One region of the Flavobacterium ardleyense genome, then DNA from elsewhere that is predicted to be linked to it. Evidence: riboswitches for the same ligand, from Rfam matches in the RefSeq annotation. Region 1 holds a riboswitch; each other region holds the start of a gene.
The links. Region 1 has a riboswitch for cobalamin ahead of SBO79_RS09015 (T9SS type A sorting domain-containing protein). Riboswitches for the same ligand answer to the same signal wherever they lie in the genome.
Positions count from the first base shown of each region.

Region 2: it holds a riboswitch for cobalamin, as region 1 does, so the genes downstream of both, SBO79_RS08605 (T9SS type A sorting domain-containing protein) here and SBO79_RS09015 (T9SS type A sorting domain-containing protein) in region 1, are expected to answer to the same signal.
Region 3: it holds a riboswitch for cobalamin, as region 1 does, so the genes downstream of both, SBO79_RS06750 (TonB-dependent receptor plug domain-containing protein) here and SBO79_RS09015 (T9SS type A sorting domain-containing protein) in region 1, are expected to answer to the same signal.
Region 4: it holds a riboswitch for cobalamin, as region 1 does, so the genes downstream of both, SBO79_RS08250 (acyl-CoA thioesterase) here and SBO79_RS09015 (T9SS type A sorting domain-containing protein) in region 1, are expected to answer to the same signal.

Region 1 covers NZ_CP137891.1:2,102,492-2,106,841, forward strand. Annotated here, with positions in the region: gene SBO79_RS09010 (RNA methyltransferase) at 87-545, shown strand; cobalamin riboswitch at 951-1,165, shown strand; gene SBO79_RS09015 (T9SS type A sorting domain-containing protein) at 1,333-2,634, shown strand; gene SBO79_RS09020 (T9SS type A sorting domain-containing protein) at 2,634-3,611, shown strand; gene SBO79_RS09025 (SGNH/GDSL hydrolase family protein) at 4,047-4,350, shown strand, end outside.
Region 2 covers NZ_CP137891.1:1,988,282-1,992,631, forward strand. Annotated here, with positions in the region: gene SBO79_RS08600 (leucyl aminopeptidase family protein) at 1-1,326, shown strand, start outside; cobalamin riboswitch at 1,592-1,776, shown strand; gene SBO79_RS08605 (T9SS type A sorting domain-containing protein) at 1,891-3,003, shown strand; gene SBO79_RS08610 (anthranilate synthase component II) at 3,086-3,652, opposite strand; gene SBO79_RS08615 (ABC transporter ATP-binding protein) at 3,735-4,350, opposite strand, start outside.
Region 3 covers NZ_CP137891.1:1,556,293-1,560,642, forward strand. Annotated here, with positions in the region: gene SBO79_RS06740 (iron chelate uptake ABC transporter family permease subunit) at 1-330, opposite strand, end outside; gene SBO79_RS06745 (ABC transporter substrate-binding protein) at 330-1,466, opposite strand; cobalamin riboswitch at 1,636-1,826, shown strand; gene SBO79_RS06750 (TonB-dependent receptor plug domain-containing protein) at 1,859-3,700, shown strand; gene SBO79_RS06755 (YncE family protein) at 3,713-4,350, shown strand, end outside.
Region 4 covers NZ_CP137891.1:1,897,916-1,902,265, forward strand. Annotated here, with positions in the region: gene SBO79_RS08245 (Ig-like domain-containing protein) at 1-1,669, shown strand, start outside; gene SBO79_RS08250 (acyl-CoA thioesterase) at 2,033-2,440, opposite strand; adenosylcobalamin-variant (AdoCbl-variant) riboswitch at 2,609-2,699, opposite strand; gene SBO79_RS08255 (PUR family DNA/RNA-binding protein) at 2,826-3,203, opposite strand; gene SBO79_RS08260 (ABC transporter ATP-binding protein) at 3,272-4,350, opposite strand, start outside.

The sequences.
Region 1 (4,350 bases):
TTTGCCTTTATTAGAACCAAGATAATTCTAGAATTATAAATTTTTTAAAATTTGAGAATACTACTCACAGTTTGTATTTTTGCCAGATGATTGACAATTTTACCACTGAATTTTTTGGCATCGGCATATTAAACGGAAAGACACCCGAAAATCTTGGTGTTTTGTGGCGTTCTGCGCAAAACCTCGGCGCAAGTTATATCTTTACAATCGGAAATCGCTATGCCAAACAAGCTTGCGATACCCACAATGCCGTAAAATCAATGCCTTATTTTCACTACGAAAATTTTGATGATTTCTACAAAAACCTACCAAAAGGAGCGCGATTAGTAGGAGTTGAGCTGGATGAAAGAGCCGAAGATTTGGAAACTTTTGAGCACCCACGGCGCTGTGTATATTTACTTGGAGCCGAAGATAATGGCCTTTCGAATCAAGCAATCGAAAAGTGCCATTTTCTAGTAAAATTCAAGTCAGAAAAAAGTTTAAACGTTTCGGTTGCGGGGAGCATTGTACTTTATGACCGAGGAATCGGGAAGCCTAGATCCTAAAAACACTGCATTAGTGCTTGTTCTTTCTTTCGAATTTCAAATGAACAGATTTTCGAAAGTGTTTTGTGAAAATTAATTATTCTAATTGATGGAAGTAATGGTGATTCTATAATCCATATTTTGAGTCGATTTACTTAATTTCAACCTTGAGGCATTATTGAAATCTAGTAAACTAATGTCGTTAGGTAAGTAAATACCGCGCATGTTATAGGTTCAAAATAAATTTTAACAAAGCCTCTAAACACAGTTTTAATCAACGCAGAAAACGATTTGCATTGTAGTGTTATATTATTTCGAGCCAAAAAACTAAGAGTTTAGAACTGTTTTCACAATTAGTCAATAACTAAGACTTCCCTTGTTTTTCCATCCACCAACAAACTCACAATACGTCTTATAATTTTGTTTACCTTTGCGGCAAATTAAGGTTGTTGTATTAATTATCTAATACTGCATTAAAAGGGAATTTGGTTTAAAACCAAAGCTGTTCCCGCAACTGTAAGCTATCATGCTTGTTGTTATCTACAAACCACTGTTTGAAAAATCGGTATTGCCGAGAAGTAGAATGGGAAGGTAAACAACAAGACGCAAGCCAGGAGACCTGCCTTATGTTTTCAAATTAATACTTGAATCTTCGGGAAAAAGATTCGGAAATTATGAAATTGTATTCCGTATATATCAGATCATTTTCCGTTGTCCTCGCATTAGTATGCGCGGTGTTTTTCTGTGAAATTCAAGTAGAAGTCCTTGCAAATATTTTCAAATCTTTTAATATTTAATTTTTTCTACAATGAAGAACATTACTACTCGTGCAACAATTTTGTGCATTATCTTATTTCTTTTTCAGTTTTACAACGCATCGGCGCAATATACTGACGGCGTTTTTGTACTTAACGAAGGGGGTGCAGGAAGCGGAAATGCTTCGGTGTCTTTCATATCAAATTCGGCAGTGACCAATAATATTTTTGGAATTCAGAATCCTGGAATTCCTAGTCTTGGCGATACCGCTCAAAGCATCAGCTTTAACGGAGATTATGCTTATATAATTCTGAACATCTCGAATACTGTCAAGGTTGTCAATCGCAATACATTTGCTTATGTAGCTACAATTAGTACTGGAATTAATAATCCTCGCTATATGGCTTTTGCAAATGGAAAAGGATATGTGACCAATTGGGGCGATGGCACCGCAACTTCGGGTGATTATATCGCGGTGATTGATTTAGATACAAACACGGTCGAAAGCAGCATCGCCATGAGCAGCGGGGTAGAGCGTATTATTTTGGTAAACGAAAAACTTTACGTAGCGCACCAAGGTGGTTTTGGTGTTGGCAACAGCATTTCGGTAATAGATCCCTTAACCGATCAAGTACAACAGACTATTGAAGTGGGCGATGTGCCGAATTCACTTTTGGTAAAAGACGGATTTCTTTATGTATTATGTGGTGGTACTCCATCGTGGTACCCAATACCAACTGACGGTAAATTGGTAAAAATTGATTTGGCTACCAATACGATTGTTACAACTTTGGATTTTCCGAACATGCATCCAAACAATTTGGAAATTAACACAGCAGCAACAGACTTTTTCTATACAATAGACGAGAATGTTTTTACAATTCCAGTAGATGCGACTACACTTCCAACGTTGCCATTATGCTCACTTTCGGCACAAGGTGTTTACGGAATTTATGGAATGGATCTAATTGACGACAAACTTTATGTAGCCGATGCGGGCAATTATGCTTCACCTGGAACAGTATATATCTTTGAAACATCTGGACTCTTGCTAGAAAACTTTACAGTTGGGGTGATTCCAAATAGTTTTTACAAAGCAGTTGAAGTATTGTCAAATCCTACAAATTCGCTTGCCGCTACAGTTAGCTTGTACCCAAATCCAGCTTCAGATATTTTCTATATCAACAATGGCGAGAACGCTTCTATTAAGATTTATGATAATGCAGGAAGAATGGTAAAAGAAGCAAATTACAATGCAGCAGGAATTTCGATTTCTAATTTATCTGCGGGTGTTTATTTTGTAGAAATTAGCAAGCAAGCTGACAAATCAGTACAACGTTTAATTGTCAACTAATGAATTTCAATTTTTGTTATAATCTAATTATTCTACTGCCTTTTGGCGTATTTGCGCAAAGCTATGCGCCGGCGGCAGGAGTAGCGGGATCTACAGCAATTCATAAAAATAGCCCACTGTTTGTGCAGTGGGCTTCTGGAATTACGGTCAGTCGTGGATTTATAAATATTTCAAATCCTAGTGCAACCTATGGCGGGACAAATTATGCGAGTTTCGGATTAGATAGCGATGCGCTTGGATTTCCTTCGGGTGCGGTGGTAAGTTTAGGTGATGCCGGATCTGCTGTTTTAACTTTCGATAATCCAATTGTCAATGGCGAAGGTTTTGATTTTGCCATCTTCGAAAATGGCTCGAGCAATTATCTAGAACTTGCTTTTGTAGAGGTTAGTTCTGACGGAATTAATTTTTTTAGGTTTCCTAATCATAGCCAAACGCAAACGGAAATACAACTAACGACTTTTGAAAGTCCTGAGCCTACTTTTATTAATAATCTGGCTGGAAAATATACCTCAGAATACGGAACGCCCTTTGATATTTCGGAACTTGCCGACCATGATTTGTTGGATAAGAATAACATTCAATATGTAAAAATTATTGATGTTGTGGGTTCAATAAATCCCGATTTTGCTAGCTATGATAGTTTTGGAAACAAAGTTAATGAGTCATTTCCAACGCCTTTTAACGCTGGAGGTTTTGATTTGCAGGGAGTGGGCGTTATAAGTAGTAATCTTGATGTGGATGGCTTTCGCCAAAATACCAATTGCACAATTTACCCAAATCCAACTAATGATCAATTTAGCATCAGCAATGCCGAGGAGGCAGCAGTTTCTATTTATAATCTAAATGGAGTTATGCTTTATTCGACAAATTTGTATCAGAATCAAAATGTTTCTGTTGGCCACCTGCCTAGTGGAATTTATTTGGTTAAAATCTTTTTGAATTCGGAAATAAAAAATTTGAAGTTAATAAAGCAGTAATTTTCAAACTTCAGAAGAAATACTTCCTTTCAAAATTTTATAAGCCTATCCCGGTTGATAATTTTGCCGAAAGGCTGACAAAACCTCGTCAATTAAATAGTACCTTTATTATATTATAATTATACCTTGATATAATGCTATTAATATTAGAGACGTTTAAAAAAATGAATACTTCCTTAGAAATTTAATGAAATTAAAGCCAAATGATGTCTTTTTTATTTCTATAAATCTAAAAATTGGAATCATCGCTTTTTACAACATGCCTCTAAATAAATCGAGTTTTTTTTATTTATAGACATAGTGATACTTGTAATTCAACTAATCAACTAATTGAAATTTAGTTACATAATTTCATAATTATATAATCTTAAATTTTATAATGGTTATAATTTTAAGTTGGTAATTGCTTTGATTATCACAACTAAATTTCAAACAATGAAAATTTTAGCAACTTATATCGGAATATTTTTGCTGTTCTGTTCTTGTTCGGTGACAAATCAGGATATTCCAGAAGCAGCCCTGAGGAAACGAAGTGTAAATATTCTTATCTTGGGAAATTCAGTATTGTGGCATCCTGCAAGCGAATCTCTTGGCTGGTATGGCGACTGGGGGATGGCTGCAAGCTCAGCCGAAAACGATTTTTTACACCTTTACAGTTCAATATTAAAGAGCGATCCTAGACTTTCGAATGTGCAAATTACTGCTCGAAACATTTCCACTTGGGAAAATACGATGCAGT
Region 2 (4,350 bases), 110 kb from region 1:
TCAGATTCTCTCAAAAGTCAAGTATTTTCTGCTTTCGAAAAGGAAACTGATCAAGTTTTTCTAAACTACGCACAGCAAACAGAAATTATAGTAATTTCTACTCAGAATGGTCTTGAAGACTGGCGTTGTCTTGGTGGAAATGTGACCAACCTTTTGCAAACTAATAAGATCGAAACTGCTATAATTGTAGAATTTGATGGATCAGAAGAACAAAAAAATGCTTTTTTAGAAGGAATGATTCTTTCAAGCTATATTTTCGAAAAATACTTGAAAAAGCAAAAGGCTTTTAAAATAATGGTCACAATTTCTGATTCTGCAATAACCGCAAAATCTTTAAAAGATCTGCAATCACTAACAACTTCGGTTGGAATGGTGCGCACAATGGTCAACGAACCTCTTAACAAACTTAATGCTCTCAGCTTTTCATCTTTAGCGGAAGCTATGGCAGAAAAATTTGGTTTCGAAACTAAAGTTCTGCATCAAGAAGAAATTAAAAAATTGAAGATGGGTGGACTTCTTGGTGTAAATCAAGGTTCTGAAACTCCTGCAACTTTTAATATTTTTACTCATAAACCTGCAAATGCAGTAAACGAAAAACCTTTGGTTCTAGTAGGAAAAGGTGTAATGTTTGATACTGGAGGTTATTCCGTGAAAGTGGGTGGTAATATGGTAGGTATGAAAGCAGATATGGCTGGTGGTGCTGCGGTCTTAGGGACTGTTGCTGCACTTGCAATGAATGAAATTCCATATTATGTAATTGGACTTGTGCCAGCTACCGACAATATGATTTCTGGAAAAGCGCTTGTCGTAGATGATATTATTACGATGATGGATGGCACGACTGTCGAAGTTCTAAACACCGATGCTGAGGGTCGTCTTGTCCTAGCCGATGCCTTAACTTATGCTAAGAAATTCAATCCTCAACTTGTGATCGATATGGCAACTTTAACTGGAGCTTCGGCTGCAATTACTGGTACTTTCGGAGTTGCAATGGCTGGAAATTCACAAGAAAATATGGATAAATTAATGGTTGCTGGAGACACGGTTTATGAGCGTTTGGTACAACTTCCTTTCTGGAAGGAGTATGAGAAATTACTTAAATCGAACGTTGCAGATCTTAAAAATATCGGTGGACCAATTGGTGGTGCAACCACTGCTGGAAAATTCTTAGAACATTTTACAGATTATCCATGGATTCACTTGGATATAGCCGGTGCTTCGTACCTGGAAAACAAAGATTCAGATTACAAACAACAAGGTGCTTCGGCTGTTGGCGTGCGTCTTATCTATCAGTTTATTCAAAATGAACTTGCTAAAAACGTCTAGATTTTCTAGGATTTAAATAAAAACTCCCTTCTTTTTAGGGGAAGTTGGGAGTTGCAGGCAGGTTGACTTTTAAGTTTAATTTGCCTGCTTTTTTTTTGGGCGTTGCCTTGCAGGCCGGGTTTTCCACTCCCAATCTTTTTGGTCAGAAAAAGACCAAAAAGGATTTGCTTCGGCAGTTCGCTTTGCTCGGGTTCGCTACAATCCCTAACGCAATCTCCGTATTACAATAATTAAAATCTTCGACTTTGAAATCTATTTAATAAAGCTATCTTTGCCCCGCGAAGGTTGAACTTTTGTTCATTAATAGGGAATCAAGTTAGTTCTTGAGCTGTACCCGCAACTGTAAGCTACCAAACTTTTTGTTATTACTTAAACCACTGAAATTCAGTTTTTCGGGAAGGTCAACAAAAAGATGCAAGCCAGGAGACCTGCCTTCACAATTATTTAATTGAACTTTCGGGAAGAAAAGTACATTAGCTAAGCAAATCTTTAAAAGGATTCTCTTCCTATTGTAACTATCAAACCACAAAGTTTCCAGCGCAAAACTTTAAATTTTATATAGTTATGAAAAGAATTACTCTAGTATTCTTACTTCTCGTTTCGCAAATGATTTTTGCACAGTTTACATCTCAAGACGTTAAATTCTTCGTAGGTACAGGCGATCAAACTGCGTATCTCGTGGTAGACTTTAAAGATGGGACAGAAGATCGTTCGTATGCGTGGGGCTATCGATACAATGCAGCAGATGAGCCAATAATGCTTGACATTCTAACTGCGGTACAAGCTGCAGAACCTGCTTTTACTATTGATCAAACGGGTGGCTTCTTAAATGATGTCTACTACAACGACCATAATGCCGAAGGTAGCGATCCAGATTGGTGGAGCACATGGCAAGGTGATTCTTTAAACACTTTGGGTATGAATGGCGGAATTGGCTCGGATGTAGAAAATGGATTTTGGTATGGACTTTCTTATGGATTCTCAAATCCAACAGCAGAGGCGCCAATAACTCCAATTGCAGCTTATAGTTCTCTGTGGTTAGATACTGCAAACATTACTGCAACAACAGGATCTGGCACAAAAAGTATTATGGTAATTGTAGATTTCGGAACTGAAACGGACGGCGTTGCAGATTCTTACGCTACAAATTTATTATATGAAGGAGAGATGACCGCAGATTACGCAATGCAGATACTTGAAGACTTTACCTCAAGTTTTCAATTTGAATATACTGAAACTGCTGTAATTGAGGCTAGCTACTTTGACAATTCTGCTGTAAATACAACTGACGCCCAGTGGATGTTGTTTGGAGGTACCAACCTTTCTAATTGGAAATCGGTTGCTAATACAACTACTGTAATTCCAGAAAATACTTTGCTTGGATTTAGATATGGAAATATCAGACCAATCACGCCTCAAAATGCGAATGTTGCATTGCTTGGTACAGAAACTTTTACTGCTAGTAATTTCTCAATTTATCCAAATCCAGCATCATCAACAATTTCAATTTCATCAAATGAAATTTTTGAAACTGTTAGCGTGTACAATATGATGGGAGCAGAGGTAATCTCTACAACAGGAAATTCTGTGAATGTTGAAAATTTGGCTTCGGGAGTTTACATCCTAAAATTGTCAAACAATTCTCAATCAATTACAAAGAGATTTATCAAAAAATAAATTCCTCTAATATTTAAAAAGCGGTCAAGAAAATTTTTGAAATTTTCTTGACCGCTTTTCTGCTTTATAAAAATATCTTCAATTAGCTTTTCAACCAATTTCCGATAATCGTTTTTCCGTTTGGCGTAAGCACACTTTCTGGATGAAATTGTACTGCTCTCACGTCGTATATTTTATGCCTCAAGGCCATAATTTGATTTTGATCATCAATCGCAGTGACTTCTAGAGACTCAGGTAAATTATTTTCGATTACCCACGAATGGTATCTGCCAACCAAAAATTCCTTTTCGAGTCCTTCAAATAGAATTTCATTAGCGACAACAACTTTCGCTATGGTAGAAACGCCGTGGTATACTTTTTCGAGATTAATTAATTTACCTCCAAAAACTTCTCCAATTGCTTGCAGTCCCAAGCAAATTCCTAGAATACTTTTTTCTGCGGCATAAGTTCTGATTACATCTTTCAGCAATCCTGCTTCATCAGGAATTCCTGGACCTGGCGACAAGACAATTTTATCAAAATACTGCACATCTTCTATATCAAATCGATCGTTTCTATAAACCGTCACTTCATAATCAAAGGACTGAATATAATGAACAAGATTAAATGTGAAGCTGTCGTAGCTGTCGATTACAAGGACTTTTTTCATTTGATATACTGGCAATAGGATAACGTTTAATTCTCAATTTTTGTAAGCGGTCTGCATATATTTGGCGAAAGCCTTTTAAAAATTATTCACTCAGTCGTAGCTTAATTGTCTCAACGTCTATGGAGAGAGCTATTTCCGCGTTTATCGGCAACTGAGTTGGATAATCAAAGAATAACGCTTTTCTGTTGCGTGCCGCTTTAATCAAATAGCCATTTCCTTTGAAATAGCAGTCTTTGACCACCACCACTAATGGCGACTCTTCTGCTGGAAATAATTCATGAGGATAAACCAAAATCTCTTCTTCGCCTTCATATTCGCTCATTAATTCGGTAAGGGCAATTGTATTGACTTCGCCGTATAATGACGCAACATATTTATTTTTAGGTTGCAGAAACACATCGGCGGAAGCGCCAAAATCTTGAAGTTCTCCTTTTTTTAAAACCACTGTCTTGTCAGAGAAAGACAGCGCATCTGTACTGTCGTGGGTTGCGACAATACAGCTGATGTTCTTCGACTTGAGATAGGCAAAAAGATTTCGCCTTAGCGAGCCTTTGCGAAAACTATCAATATTACTAAAAGGTTCGTCGAGAAGTAATAGCTGTGGTTCAACGGCAAGGACGCGCGCAAGTGCAACACGTTGTTGCTCACCACCGCTTAAATTCTTTGCTTTTTTATCTGCATATTCTGTCATTTCGACC
Region 3 (4,350 bases), 550 kb from region 1:
CAAAATAACGAATGCAACTCCCAAACTTGATCCTGAGCTTAGACCTAAAACATAAGGTCCTGCAAGTGGATTTCTGAATAATGTCTGCATCAATAGTCCGCTGATTGACAATCCCATGCCCACCAATACTGCAGTAATCGCTTTTGGCAATCTAAAACTTAGAATGATATAATTCCAAGTTTCCTTTTCAACTTTAAAACCAAAAATACTATTGATAACCTCTTTCACTGGAATACTCACTGAGCCCGATGCAATGTTTACCAGAAACATACAGAGCACAGCAATAATCAAAGCTGAAAAGTGAAAATAATATGATTTTTGGTTTGGCACTATTTTAGTTTTTCAAAAAAGTACAGTTCATAATCTGGCAGTAATTCAGGATGGAAAATTTTCACGAAATCTTTCAACACCAGATCAGGCCTATTTGGCGCAAGCTCATAAAAAATTACGCCGCCTGTACTTCCTTTTTTCGAGCTATAGGAATAGATATTTTTATTTTTGAAAGCATCAAATTTAGCATAATGTGGATTTGATTCGGTCATTTCTGAATAAGAAGTGAAGCTTGCTGGACCGATCCAAAACTCAGCATTGATACCTTTTTCCAACACTGTTTCAAATGATAGAGACAAACTTCCTGTACCCTTGGTTGTTGACCACAAATAATTGGAATTGGCATCGCGCATAAACTGTGCATTCCAACTTTCGCCACTAGGCAAATACCACTGAGATTCATACATCGAGCCCGATAAAACAGTCGGTTTCTTTTTTGCCTTGGCAGCTAACTTTTTGGTGGATAAATATTCCTTTTCTATATTTTTAAAAATAGAATCTGCCAAATCTTCCTTTTCGTATAAAGCCGCAATCAGCTTGATCCATTCAGCTTTACCCAACGGAGTTTTTTCATTCCAATCGCCATTTAAAAGTACCTTAAGACCGCTTTTCTGTAAATTGTCTAGAGAAGGATTGTTGTTGTCAATGCCAAAACCAACAATCAAATCTGGTTGAAGATCAATAATAATTTCGGTGTTTAAACTTTGATTATCTCCAACTTCCTTTACTTTTTTCTGATCGATTAATGCTCGAACTTTCGGCGACGAAATAAAATTTGTCTGCGGAAAACCAACCAAAGTATTTTCAACTCCAAGCATTTCCAACGATGGAATGTGTGTGGTAGAAGTAGCAATTATGCTTTTGATTGGAACATTAATCTGAGTGAACTTAGCAAGGCTATCGGGAACAATTCCATTTGCCGATTTTAAAATATATGTAAATTCTTTTCCCGCATTAGGCCATGGATTTGTAATTTTTACTACTGAATATCCGTCGTAAGGGTGAATTGAAAATCCTGTTGCATACTCAACGGTATTCTCGGATAGAGTAATAACCGACGATGTATTTTGCGGTTTTTTGCATCCAATGAGGGCAATAAGGAGAAGTGTTACTAGGTAATATAGGCTATTTTTCATAATTCTAAACGGGTTTTTAAAACTTCAATTTTTGTTGAAATTCTTAAAGTGGCAAAATTACTTTTAATTTTGAAAGAATTCTAAAACTTTTTTCTCGACATTTTTCACGCGCAAAGAACGCTGATAGATATTTAGTAAATCGATTATTACTACGCTTAATTATTTTGTACCTTTGCGCCCTGATTAAGGTTGCTATTCATAATTACTCTGAATCGCATTAAAAGGGAATTAGGTTTAAAACCTAAGCTGTTCCCGCAACTGTAAGCTATAAAACTGTTGTTGTCTAACACCACTGAGATTTTCTTGGGAAGGTATACAGCAGATGCAAGCCAGGAGACCTGCCTTAAATCATAACAAATATCGAATCTTCGGGAAAAAAGATTTATGAAATTATGGTTTTACACAAGTTTTTTATTTCAGCACTTTTTATTTTTGGGTTTACTGTTGCCAAAGCGCAAGAGTCGAGCATCGCTTTGGACGAAGTGATTATTACCGATTCACACCTTAAGGATTTTACCGAAACTCAAACTGTTTTGCATCTTTCGGATACTTTAATTCGACGCAATGGCCATTTGTTGACCTCGCTTTTGGAGTTCAATTCTGGTATTTATATGAAAGAGCACGGCATTGGAGGAGTTTCGTCGCCGTCTTTCCGGGGAACTTCTTCGCAGCAAACCGCAGTAGTCTGGAACGGAATTAATATTAATTCTCAATTACTAGGACAGACAGATTTCAATACTGTTAGCACAAGGTCCTTTCAAACAATTGATGTTAAAGCCGGTGGAGGAAGTATATTATACGGCAGTGGGGCAATTGGCGGAACAGTGCATTTGAACAACGATTTGCAATTTGGCGAAAGCTTCAAAAATGATCTTCAGATTTACTACGGCGCAAATAATACGCTGAGTACCGCCTATTCTGTAAAGGCAGCTTCCGCTAAATGGAGTGCTTCGGCTGGATTTTCGAGAAATAGTTCGGACAACGATTATAAATTTGTCGGAAAAGAACAGCGAAATACCAATGGGCAATATTTCAACACTAGTTTTGATGCGGCAGTTGCATATAGATTCAACCGAAGACATCAGATAGAATTTTTTAGTCAGATGGCTGACGGAGAACGAAATTTTGCCATTACGTCGCCAAATGCAATTCGAACAAAATACCAAGACTTCAATACTCGAAATCTTCTAAGTTGGACTTTTAAACCTTCGACGAAAGTCTCATCCAAATTAAAACTGGCCTACGTTTTAGAAGAATTCCACTATTTTGATAATATCAGAAAGGACGAATTTTTATCTTCTGGAGAAGTTAAAACTTTGATTGCGAAATATGATTTTAGCATTCAACTTTTAGCGAAAGCGAAACTAAATGCCATTATCGATTACAGCCAAAATTCAGGAACAGGATCGGGAATTATCAAAAATAGGAGAGAGGCATTAGGCGCGAGTGTTTTATGGAAACACGATCTGACCGAGAAATTTGGATACGAGCTGGGTTTACGTAAAGAATCGGCCTCCGATTTTAATAGCCCACTATTATTCTCGGCGGGGTCTTATTACGATGTTTTATCTTTTTATAGAGTTAAAATTAATGCTTCAAAAAACTACCGAATTCCAACATTCAACGATTTATATTGGCAAGAAGGTGGAAATGTTGATTTGAAACCAGAAAATGCACTTCAAGGAGAATTTATAAATATTCTTTCGGCTGGACCGATCACTTTTACCGCCACAGGATTTGTAACAAAAGTAAAAGATATGATTAGATGGTTGCCGACCAATAACTCATTCTGGTCGCCATTTAATACCGATAGAGTTACCATTATGGGTGCCGAAGCAGCTCTAGATTATGGAAAAAAGATGGGTAATCATTCTTTTAATTTGCGTGGAGGATATTCTTATACGTCATCCAAAGATGATAAAACAAACAAACAATTATTCTATGTTCCGTATCACAAACTGACTGGAAGCGCTGATTATGCTTACAAAAAGTTTTCAGTCTATTATCAATTTATGTTTACGGGCAGAGTTTTTACCACATCTGACGAAAATCCTTTTAATGCAATTGCCGATTATAATCTTTCCAATATAGGAATCGATTATAATTTTAGCCAGAAAAATACGTTCAAAATTGGTCTAAAGCTCAACAATGCTTGGAACGAAAAATACAATAGCTTGGATCAACGACCGATGCCGGGCAGAAATGCAACAATTTATTTAAACCTTAATTATTAAAAAAAAATGAACTTGAAAAAAATTTACTTAGGACTTGGACTTGCGGCCTTATTTTTTACATCTTGTACAACCGAAGAAGAAATTCAGCAAATACCGTCACTAGGAACTTATGATAAGGGAGTCCTTGTGGTGAATGAAGGAAACTTTGGTACTCCAAATGGATCAATTTCATTCCTGTCAAATGATTTTAGCGTATTTCAAAATGGAATTTATGGGATTGAAAATAATAATGAAGCGCTTGGTGATGTTGTTCAGTCTATAAGTTTTAGTGGAGATAAAGCATTTATTGTGGTAAATGCATCTAATATTGTTCAAGTTGTAAACAGGTATAGCTTCAAAAAAGTTGCAACAATTACCGAAGGTTTAAACAATCCTCGCTACAGCACAAGTAGCAACGGAAAATTATTTGTAACAAACAGCGGTACAAAATCGGTGTCTGTTTATGATTTATCAACTTATGCTTTTATTACCAATATTGCTATTGACAAAACTGTGGAAAAAATTGTTGCAGCAAACAATAAAATTTACGTTCAGAATGGAGCCTTTGGCGGTGGAAGTAATGTAACGGTAATTAACGCAGCGACTAATGTAGTTACTACTACTATTGAAGTTGGAGTAGGCGTAAATTCAATGGAAGAAAAAAACGGAAT
Region 4 (4,350 bases), 200 kb from region 1:
TACGGTCAAAGCAGGTTTAGTGCCAAGTGCATCTTTAGGAACATCATTCTCTACAGCTGCCACTACGACTATTTTAGCACCAACAGCCTACACGCCAGCAGGAACAGGAAACATAGATTTCCCACTCTCAACTCCATTAGTTTGGGATGGTGTATCTCATTTATTAATTGAAACTTGTTTCAATAATAATGACTATGGTTCAGGGTTGAGTACTTCTGTAGAATCTAGTGTAGTAGCAAGTGGACTAAATATTTATTTCTCTGACGACGCTCAAAGTGATATTTGTTCAAATCCAGGGTTTCCAAGTGCTACTACTACAAGGCCAAATCTAAGAATATCTGCATCTCTGAATTCAGCGATTTCGTGGTCTCCAATCTCAAATTTATACTCTGATGCAGCGGCAACAATTCCTTATGCCGGTGGAAACAGCACTATGGTATATGTAAAAAATAATACTGCAGGATCTCAAGTATATACTGCAACTGCAACTACTGCAATAACAGGATGTACTGCAACCGCTACAACCACAATTACAACAACTGCAACTGACGCACCAACGGCGTTGGCACAAACTTTTTGCGGTGGATCGACCGTTGCTGATTTAGTAGCTACTGGAACAGCCGTTCAGTGGTATGCTGCTGAAAATGGTGGGACAGCTTTAGCAAATACAGTCGTATTAGCTACAGGAACTTATTATGTTTCACAAACTATCAACGCGTGCGAAAGTGCAAGAACTTCTGTTTCAGTTACAGTAAATACAACGCCTGCACCAATTTCTATAGGAAAGGTTACATTCTGTGCAGAGAATCCAACTGTTGGTATGCTTACCTTATTTGATGCTGAACTTAATTCTCAATTCTATCTAAGCGCGACTGGAGGAACTGCATTGGCTTCTGATGTTGTGTTATCAAATGGGACTTATTATGTTTCTCATACAGTTAATAACTGCGAAAGTACAAGAACATCATTTTTAGTAGAAATTGATTTACTTACACCACCTACAGCCTCTGCCCAAACATTCTGTGCAGGAGCAACAGTTGCTGATTTGGTTGCTAGTGAAGCTGCTATCAGATGGTATTCAGAATTAGTTGGCGGAACGCCACTGCTAGATACTACATTACTAGTATCAGGTACTTATTATGTATCAGTATTTTCTTTTGAATGTGAAAGTACAAGAACAGCTGTAGAAGTTACAGTTAACGGACGTCCTACAGCTACAATTACTAGAGTTGATGATACACTTTCTGTATATGAGGCAAATGCAACCTATCAGTGGGTTTCTTGTGGAGATACTCAAACTCCAATTGCTGGAGCAACTTCACAAACATATACTGCAACTGCTGTAGGTAGTTATGCAGTAATAGTAACTTCTCAAAACGGTTGTAGCGCTACAAGTGAATGTTTTGATATCACTACTTTGTCGAACAAAACATTTGATGCTGCGAAACTTGGATATTATCCAAATCCTGTAACAGATGTATTGACCGTAAGTCATACAGATATTATTTCAAGTATTCAAGTTTTTGATATTGCTGGAAGAATTCTTAGAAATATGAAAGTTAATTCAACCGAAGCTACAGTTGATATGGTAAATATGCCAGCTGCTGTTTACATCGTGAAAGTATTTACAGACAATACTTCTGGTGAATTTAAAGTGGTTAAGAAATAACAGAATCATTTATTTAATTAATAGAAAAGGGTCAATCATTACGGTTGACCCTTTTTTTATGTATAAAAGCATAATCATATTTTTTTTTTGGGCGAGCCCTTTCGCCAGAACTATTCTGCAAAGCTAGAATATTTAATTAGGCTCAAGGTCAGGCTGTCCACTCCCAATCTTTATAGTAGCTTTTGCTCCGCAAAGCCACTATAAAGGATTTCCGCTACCATCCTTCTCGCACATTCCGGAGAGGTGGAGATGATTCTACTTTAAAAATAAACATCCATAAAATTGAAGCAACCGGAATTTCTATTTTTCGACAAATAATTTTATCGCACTATTTTTAGATAATAAATCCAAATTAGGAAGTACTTAATTTCCAAATATTTCCGAATCTCCTAGAATTTTGACAGGATTTTTATTTTCGTCAATGGCTACAAATGAAAATTGACCACTAACTGCTTTTTCTCTTGAATCAGAATACATCTGCTCGATAAAAATTTCTACGCTTACTTTTAAACTAGTGTTACCAATATGAACCACTTTGCCCACTAGTTCGATAATAGTTCCTGCTGGAATAGGTTTCTTAAAATCAATTCGGTCACTGCTCACCGTTACCATCACTTGGCGGCTAAATCGCGTTGCAGTGATAAAGGCAACTTCATCCATCAAATGCATGGCAGTACCACCAAAAAGAGTATCGTAATGGTTGGTTGTGTTAGGAAAAACTGCCTTAAAAATTCGTGTTTCGGATTCTGCAATTCTTTGGTCAATGTTCATAATTGTAAATTGATTAGTGTATAAATTAAATTGTTGTAATAAGAGACAATTTCGCCGAAAGGCACCACAAAAAAATATACAATATATAGCCAAAGTTGCCATTTCATTTAGCAACATTAAATATAAAAAATACTGTACAAAGTTTCGAGGCGCGGAAACGTTATAATGATTCTACTGGTTTTCTGACTTATGCTTCAAGAGCATTTACAGTTGCGCGACAGTTCGTGATTTTAACACGATTTCCCATCATTTTTAAAACTTGTAGCAAGCTTTATAAATTGTAGTATCAAATGTAAAGGTATTAAAATTTCACCCTTGAAAAATTAAAAAAACCTCAAGAATATTGCTACGCTTGAGGTTTAGTTCATTATATAAATTATAATTGTTATATATCTTCAAAACTGATATTAGTAAAGGCACTTGCAGGTTGAAATTCTTCTGAAGTATCTTCTAAAACATATTCTTTTTTGAAATCTTTCTGATGTCTTTCAGAAATTACTTCTTCACCTTTATGATTTAAAACATACGATGTCATCTGTTCCAAAATATCCGAAAATGCATTAAAATCTTCTTTGTAGAGATATATTTTATGTTTCTTGAAATGAAAAGAACCGTCTTCTTCGGTAAATTTTTTGCTTTCGGTTATCGTGATATAATAATCATCTGCTTTTGTAGATCGCACATCAAAAAAGTACGTTCTTCTCCCTGCTCTTAATACTTTAGAAAAAATTTCTTCTTTTTCTAACATCTCACTTTCTCTCATAAACATTATCAATTGCGTGTTAATTACACTTCAAAAATGATAAAATTTGAAGTCAAAAACAAACTATTCTACTTTTCTTTTTCCGAAAGTTGTTTCAGGTAAAGCTCTTTATAATATCCATCTGTATTGATAAGCTGATTATGAGATCCTTGTTGTAAAATTTTACCATCGTCTAAGATCAAAATATTATCAGCATTCTTTGCTGACGAGACCCTGTGGCTTATCAAAATCGTGGTTTTGTCTTTGCAATACTCCTTTAAGTTATTTAAGATTGTTTCTTCGGTGTCAGTATCAACTGCCGAAAGACAGTCATCGAGCAAAAGAATTGCAGGGTTTTTTATCACCGCTCGTGCTATTGAAACTCGCTGCTTCTGTCCCCCCGAAAGAGTTATACCTCTTTCGCCAAGTATGGTATCATATTTTAAATCAAAGTCTTGAATATTGTGATCTACGTGGGCTATTTGGGCGGCGGCAATTACTTCTTCATCAGTTGCATCTTCCTTACCAAATTTGATATTATTTTTGATGCTATCAGAGAATAAAAAAGCGTCTTGAGGTACCATTCCGATACTATCCCTCAAGTTGTCAAGATTTAAATTACGAACGTCCTTCTGATCAATTGAAACGATTCCCTTATCTACATCGTACAATCTACTAATAAGCTGCAAAATTGTCGATTTGCCAGAGCCAGTTTTTCCTAAAATGGCAAGTGTTTCTCCTTTTTTGACTTTAAAATTAATATTGGTTAAAGTTTGAATATTGGTGTCATCGTAGGTAAAGGTTACGTCTTTAAACTCAATACTTCCCTGAATATCGCAGGGTTGACTATTATTGTTCACAATTGTCGGTTCAATTTTTAGAAATTCATTAATACGCTTTTGCGAAGCTTCGGCTTCCTGCACCATTGACGAGATCCATCCTAGAGATGCAACAGGCCAAGTAAGCATATTGACGTACAAAATAAATTCGGCTATTACTCCTATGCTTGTGATAGTGCCATTGATGTACATCATTCCTCCAAAATAAATAACGACAAGATTACTTATACCAATTAGTGCAATCATCAAAGGTCCAAACAACGATTGAACTTTTGCCAAGTCCATACTTTTGGTTTTACTCTGACCGGCCAAGTCAATCATATTTGTTT